DNA from 3 places in the Variovorax sp. P4_D9 genome. Region 3 is predicted to be linked to each of the others. Evidence: riboswitches for the same ligand, from Rfam matches in the RefSeq annotation. Region 3 holds a riboswitch; each other region holds the start of a gene.
The links. A riboswitch is a leader RNA that binds a small molecule or an ion and turns the genes downstream of it on or off. The one in region 3 is predicted to bind glycine.
Positions count from the first base shown of each region.

Region 1 (2,257 bases), on a different contig from region 3:
CATGGGGCGTAGGCCGGCTTGAGCGCCTCGCGGAAGGCGTTGCCGTCGACTTTGCGCGTGACCTTCATGCCGTCCTTCTCGAGTTGGGCGATGCCATTGTTCTCGTCCTCGTTGACCTTCTTGATCAAGATGATGGACAAGGCCGGCTACGACCGCTCCTACGCCGCCGCYCTGACCGCATCGACGGCGATCGTCGGGCCCATCATCCCGCCTTCGATCATCATGATCATCTACGCGCTGCAGGACGACAACGTGTCGGTCGGCAGCCTGTTCGTGGCCGGGCTGCTGCCGGGCCTGCTGATCGCGGTGGAGATGTGCGCGGTCAACTTCCACGTCTCGAAGCAGCGCAACTACAAGGGCGACGGCGGCATGCCGCCGTGGCGCGAAGTGCTGCTGACCACCTGGAAGGCGATCCCCGCGATCCTGCTGCCGGTGGTGATCCTCGGCGGCATGCGGGCCGGCTGGTTCACGCCCACCGAGGCCTCGGTGGTGGCGGTGTTCTATGCGCTGGTGTGCGGCGAGTTCGTCTATCGCACGCTCGAATGGAAGGCGCTGCCCGACATCCTCTCGCGCTCCGCGCTGCTCTCGGCCTCGGTGCTGATCATCATCGGCCTGTCGGCCTCCTTCGCCTGGATCCTGACGATCGAGAACGTGCCCCAGACGCTGGCCGAGTGGCTGGTCGGCATGAACCTGTCGCCATGGATGTTCTTGATCATCGTCAACACCTTCCTGCTGCTGTTCGGCATCTTCATCGAGCCGCTGCCGGGGGTCATGGTGCTGGCGCCGATCCTGGCCCCCGTGGCGGTCAAGCTGGGCATCGAACCGATCCACTTCGCGATGATCGTGATCTACAACCTCACGCTCGGCATGATCACGCCGCCGGTCGGCGGGCTGCTGTTCGTCACCTGCAACGTGTCGCGGGTGCCGATGTCGCAGCTGGTGCGCGAGTTGGTGCCTTTCCTGTGGGCGCACGGCGCGGTGCTGCTGGTGCTCACCTTTCTGCCGGCGCTGAGCACCTGGCCGCCCCATTTGTGGGGATTCAAGTAGCGTTTCGCCTGCCGGGCGGTTGCGGATTCCCTTACACTCCACCGGTCAGGAGAGCGTCCCGCCGCGGTGGGGCCGCCGAAGGCGCAGGTCCCCCGAACCAAGGGCCCGAACGCTCAGGCAAAAGGACTGACAAGACGCCCCAAACCAGGGCGTTTCCTTGCTGGAGAGAGGCGGGACGTCATCAGGACGGCCGCCCACCGAAGGAGCAAACCCCGATCGTGGGGCGAATCTCTCAGGTAAAGCGGACAGCAGGGGTGGCCCATGGCTTCTCGTCATGGAACAAGCACTGCCCCTTTGGAGAACCGCCCTTGGCTGCCGCATCCGACGATCTGCTGAAGACCCCGCTCCACGGCCTGCACCTGGAGCTCGGCGCCCGCATGGTGCCCTTTGCCGGCTATGCCATGCCGGTGCAATACCCCACCGGCCTGATGGCCGAGCACAAGCACACGCGCGAAGCCGCGGGCCTGTTCGACATCTCCCACATGGGCCAGCTGCGCCTGGTCGGGCCCAATGCCGCCGCGGCCTTCGAAAGCCTGATGCCGGTCGACGTCATCGGGCTGGCGCCCGGCAAGCAGCGCTACGGGCTGCTGCTGAACGACGAGGGCGGCATCCTCGACGACCTGATGTTCTTCAACGAGGGCCACGATTCACTGTTCGTGATCGTCAACGGCGCCTGCAAGCAGGCCGACATCGCGCACATCCAGGCCCGGATCGGCCAGCGCTGCCAGGTGCTGCCGATGCCCGACCATGCGCTGCTCGCGCTCCAGGGCCCGCAGGCCGCGACCGCGCTGGCACGGCTGTCGCCCGGCGTCGAGCGCTTCGTCTTCATGACCGGCGGCACGGTGCAGATCGGCGGCATTCCGGCCTTCGTCACGCGCAGCGGCTACACCGGCGAAGACGGCTTCGAGATCTCGGTCGCCGCCACCGATGCCGAGGCGCTGGCCCGCCTGCTGCTGGCCCAGTCCGAGGTCAAGCCGATCGGCCTGGGGGCGCGCAATTCGCTGCGGCTCGAGGCCGGGCTGTGCCTGTACGGCAACGACATCGACGAGAGCACCACGCCGGTCGAGGCCGCGCTGAGCTGGGCGATCCAGAAGGTCCGGCGCAGCGGCGGCGCGCGCGAAGGCGGTTTCCCCGGCGCGGCCCGGGTGCTGGCGCAGCTCACCGCGGCCAGCGGAACGGCCGGCCATCTCGACCACCAGACCCTGAAGCG
Region 1 is NZ_JBFUIU010000137.1:9,070-11,326, reverse strand. Features, by position in the region: partial or broken gene dctP (TRAP transporter substrate-binding protein DctP) at 1-4, shown strand, start outside; partial or broken gene AC1DY5_RS16805 (TRAP transporter large permease) at 124-1,047, shown strand; glycine riboswitch at 1,084-1,182, shown strand; glycine riboswitch at 1,198-1,306, shown strand; gene gcvT (glycine cleavage system aminomethyltransferase GcvT) at 1,356-2,257, shown strand, end outside.
Region 1: it holds a riboswitch for glycine, as region 3 does, so the genes downstream of both, gcvT (glycine cleavage system aminomethyltransferase GcvT) here and hyi (hydroxypyruvate isomerase) in region 3, are expected to answer to the same signal.

Region 2 (2,257 bases), on a different contig from region 3:
TGGAATCTAGGTTGTCAACCCTTCGGACAGCATCGAGAATCGATACGGAGCACTTTTTCACCACCTCGGGTATCACTCCGCAATACTCCCTCCCGCCATGAGTACCACCGTCGACCTGGTCAATGCCCTCAAGAACGAACTCAAGTCCGCCCACATGACCTATGCCGACCTGGCCAAGGCGCTCGACATGGCGGAGTCCAGCGTCAAGCGGATGCTGGCCAAGGGTGACATGCCGCTGACCCGGGTCGACGCCATTTGCCGGGCCCTCAAGATCGACTTCGCCGAGCTGGCGCGCCGGGTGGCGGACGCGCAGCCCCTGCTCAAGGAGCTCACGCTCGAGCAGGAGAAGGCGGTGGTCAAGGACAAGAAGCTGCTGCTGCTGGCGATCTGCGTGCTGAGCCAATGGACGCTGGAGCAGATCGTCGGCGCCTACCGCATCACCGAGGCCGAATGCATCGGCTACCTGGCACAGCTGGACCGGATCGGCATCATCGAGCTGCGGCCGCTGAACCGCTACCGCCTCAAGCTGGCCAAGACCTTCCGCTGGCGCCCGCACGGGCCGGTGATGGATTTCTTCCGCGAGAACGTGGTGCTCGACTACTACCGCGGTGGCTTCGACGGCCCGGCCGAGGGCCTGCTGCTGGTGCACGGATCGATCAGCAAGTCGCTGGCGCCGGCCTTCCTCGACCGGCTGCAGCGGGTGGCGCAGGACTTTGCGCAGCAGCACCAGACGGACCAGAAACTGACGCCCAAGGAACGCGAGGGCTACACCTTGCTGCTGGGCATGCGCAACTGGGAGTTCGAGCTGTTCACCCGCCTGCGCCGGGCCTGAACAACACGGAAACCGGTTTCCTCTATAAAATCTGGCCAGCAGAAAAGCGGACGCTTCCGTCCCACCGATGGCGCAATCTCCCATGAACGCTCAGGTGAACCGCCAGAATCACGGTTCAAGCACTGCCTCAACGTAATCAATCGCCGACTGGAGAGTCACCACACCCAGTGGTGCACCGAAGGAGCAAACCCGTTGCCAGTGGCAGCGAGGTGAATCTCTCAGGTAACAGAGACAGGGGGAGCGGCAGTCTGAACCCCGGGTCTTGCCGCTTTTTACAGTAAGCGCTAACGCCCGCCGTTCATGCCCTCCCAAAAGGATACGGACATGCGCGTGGTTGTACTTGGCGCCGGCTTGCTCGGAGTGACCTCGGCCTACTATCTTCAACAACTCGGACACGAAGTGATCGTGGTCGACCGCCATGCGACGCCGGCGGCCAAGGCACGCGGCCTGGCGACCGCCGCACAGCCGCCTTCAGCGCATGCCGCATCGCCGCGGCGCGGCAAGAAGGTGTCCAGGCTGTGCAAGGGCATCCGTCGCGGCCTTGCCAGGCTGATGGACCGGGCGGTCGGCACGCCGGCCAAGCGCGACCCCCTCGATCAACTCGTGCGCCTGGCCGCGTACAGCCGCAAGAGCGCGCGCGCCTTGCGCGACGAAGCCGGTGTGCCCCAGGGCGGCTCGCGCTCGGCCGGCATGATGAATATCTACACCGATCCCGAGGCCTTCCGGGTCCGGATGGCCGGCGCCACGCACTGGTCCGGGCTCGGCTGCGAGGAACGGCTGCTGTCGGCCGACGAAGCCATCGACCTGGAGCCGGCGCTGAAGGCAATGCGCGGCAGGCTGGCCGGCGCGACCTACGCGCAGGAGGACCCCGGCCGCGATCCGGCGCAATTCGCCGCCAGCCTGGTGTTCCTGTGCCGCGCCGCCGGCGTGCGCTTCATGACCCGCCACACCGTGGTCTCGCTGAAGGAACGGGGCGGCCGCATCGACCATGTCGAATTGCTCGATGCCGCCGGCCGGCCGACCACCCTGAGAGGCCAAGCCTACGTGCTGGCGCTGGGCGCATCGAGCGTGCCGCACGCCGAAGACCTGGGCATCGACATGCCGCTGCGCTTCATGCGCGAATACATCGTCACGATGCCGATCCTGAACCCTTCGCTGACGCCGCGCATGCCCTTGTGCGACCGCCAGGGCAAGCTGCGCATCTCGCGGATCGAGACGCCGGCCGGCGACCAGCTGCGGATCCAGGCCGTCGTGCGGGCCGGGCTCGACGAAGAGGCCGAGCCCGACTCGGACCGCTTCCGGGCGATCGTGCGCCGCACCGAGATGCTGCTGCCCGGCGTCGCCGACGCCACCCGGGCCAGCTTCGATACCGCCATGCACGCAGCCAGCACCACCCGGCTGCCGATAATCGGCAAGACCCGGCTC
Region 2 is NZ_JBFUIU010000117.1:3,145-5,401, reverse strand. Features, by position in the region: gene AC1DY5_RS15190 (helix-turn-helix domain-containing protein) at 98-832, shown strand; glycine riboswitch at 970-1,077, shown strand; gene AC1DY5_RS15185 (FAD-dependent oxidoreductase) at 1,157-2,257, shown strand, end outside.
Region 2: it holds a riboswitch for glycine, as region 3 does, so the genes downstream of both, AC1DY5_RS15185 (FAD-dependent oxidoreductase) here and hyi (hydroxypyruvate isomerase) in region 3, are expected to answer to the same signal.

Region 3 (2,257 bases):
TGCCCTCCTTGTTCCAGTAGTCGTCGTTGCGCTTGAGCACCAGCTGGGTGTTGGGCGTGTACGCAACCATCTTGAACGGGCCCGTGCCCATCATCTCGCGCCTGGGATCGTGCGTCTGTGCCCACTTCTGGCTCAGGATCGCCGAGCCGACCACGAACGGGCTGCCGAGGTTGAGCAGGAATCCAGCGTCCGGCTGCTTGAGTTTGAAGCGGACGCGCCGGTCGTCGAGCCTGATGACCGAGTCGAGCGACTTGAACCGGTCCTTGGCATAGGGCAGGCCGCGCTCGTTCAGGCGCTGGAAGGAGAACACCACGTCGTCGACAGACACTAGTGTGCCATCGGAGAACTTCACGCCGTCGCGCAGCGTGAATTCATAGCTTGTCTGCGCCGCATCGACCGACCATTTGCTGGCCAGCACCGGCGCGATCTTGCCGGACACGTCGGCTCGCACCAGGCCTTCGTACACCAACTGCCACATGTACCAAGTGCGAATCTGCGAGGACTGCGTGGGATCGAAAGTCTGCGGCACGACGTCCTCGGCGACGACCAGGCTCCCGCTCCTCGCGCCGGTGTCCTGCGCGGCACCGTACGACGCGGCCAGCATGCCCAAGGCGAAGATGCCGGCTATTCGGAAAGATCGAATACTCATCTGGATTCCTTCGGGCGAAACATCCGCGAAGTGCGGCTCGAATCTGCGACATGCAGAAGCTGCACGATAGGGCACCGCATCCAAAACAAAAACTAGCCGAACCTACATTCATCATTCAGTTGCGCTTACGACTCGCGGCCTTGCCGCGTGCTAACTTCAGGGCTTCCAGGAGTAGCTCGGACAGTACCTGTGMCGAGCTGCCGAAGGCGCATCACCCCGAGAACGCTCAGGCCCAAAGACTGGAAACCATGATCAACTGGAGAGTGCCGCGGACATCGGGTCTTCGTCCGCCGAAGGTGCAAGCTGCCCCCGAGGGTGGCGAATCTCTCAGGCAAAAGGACAGTGGGGCGGGCTGCCATCCAGGCGGTCCGTCCTGTCGCAGCCGCCCACCGCAATGGGGTCGCGACTGCATCAACCAACTAGAGAGTCACCATGCCCCGATTCGCCGCCAACCTCAGCATGCTCTTCACGGAGTTGCCTTTCATGGACCGCTTCACCGCCGCGCGCACGGCCGGCTTCGAAGCCGTTGAATACCTTTTCCCCTATGCCTATCCCAAGGACGAACTCGCAAGAGCGCTGCGGGAGAACGGCTTGAAGCAGGTGGTGCACAACCTGCCCGCCGGCGACTGGGAAGCCGGTGATCGCGGCATCGCTTGCCAACCCGAGCGCGTGGGCGAATTCCGCGAGGGCGTTGTCCAGTGCATCGAGTACGCGACCGCGCTCGGCTGTCCGCAAGTCAACTGCCTGGCCGGCAAGGTACCTGCCGGCGTGGAGCGCGAACACGCGCACACCACCTTCGTCGGCAACCTCCGTCACGCTGCCGAAGCGTTGAAGCGTGCCGGCATCCGGCTCTTGATCGAGCCGATCAACCCGTTCGACATTCCCGGCTTCTTCCTGACCCGTACGGACCAGGCCTTGGCCATCCTCGACGAGGTGGGTTCAGACAACCTTTTTGTGCAATACGACATTTACCATGCGCAGCGGGTGGAAGGCGAGTTGGGCGCGACGCTGCGCAGCCACCTGGACCGCATAGGCCACATCCAGTTGGCCGACAACCCCGGCCGCAACGAGCCCGGCACGGGCGAGATCAACTACCACTGGCTGCTCGGGCATATCGACGCGCTGGGCTACACCGGCACTATCGGCTGCGAATACAAGCCGCGCACCAGCACAGCCCAAAGTTTCGGCTGGATGAAATAGAGCCAAGGAAACCAATTGAACAAACCACCACTCAAGCTCGGCTTCATCGGCCTCGGCATCATGGGCACACCGATGGCGGGGCATCTTCTCAAAGCGGGCCACCTGCTGTTCGTCAACACGCGTGGCCGAGTGCCCCAGGAACTGGCCGATGCCGGCGCCACGATCTGCACCACCGCGGGCGGCGTGGCCGAGCGGGCCGACATCATCTTCATCATGGTGCCGGACACGCCCGACGTCGAAAAGGTCCTGTTTGGCGAGTACGGCGTCGCTTCGGACCTGACCAAGGGCAAGACCGTTGTCGACATGAGTTCGATCGATCCGATCGCCACCCGCGGGTTCGCCAAGCGGATACAAGCCCTGGGCTGCGACTATCTCGATGCGCCGGTGTCTGGCGGCGAAGTGGGCGCC
Region 3 is NZ_JBFUIU010000048.1:21,153-23,409, forward strand. Features, by position in the region: gene AC1DY5_RS08050 (ABC transporter substrate-binding protein) at 1-649, opposite strand, end outside; glycine riboswitch at 813-894, shown strand; glycine riboswitch at 896-1,002, shown strand; gene hyi (hydroxypyruvate isomerase) at 1,082-1,849, shown strand; gene AC1DY5_RS08060 (2-hydroxy-3-oxopropionate reductase) at 1,865-2,257, shown strand, end outside.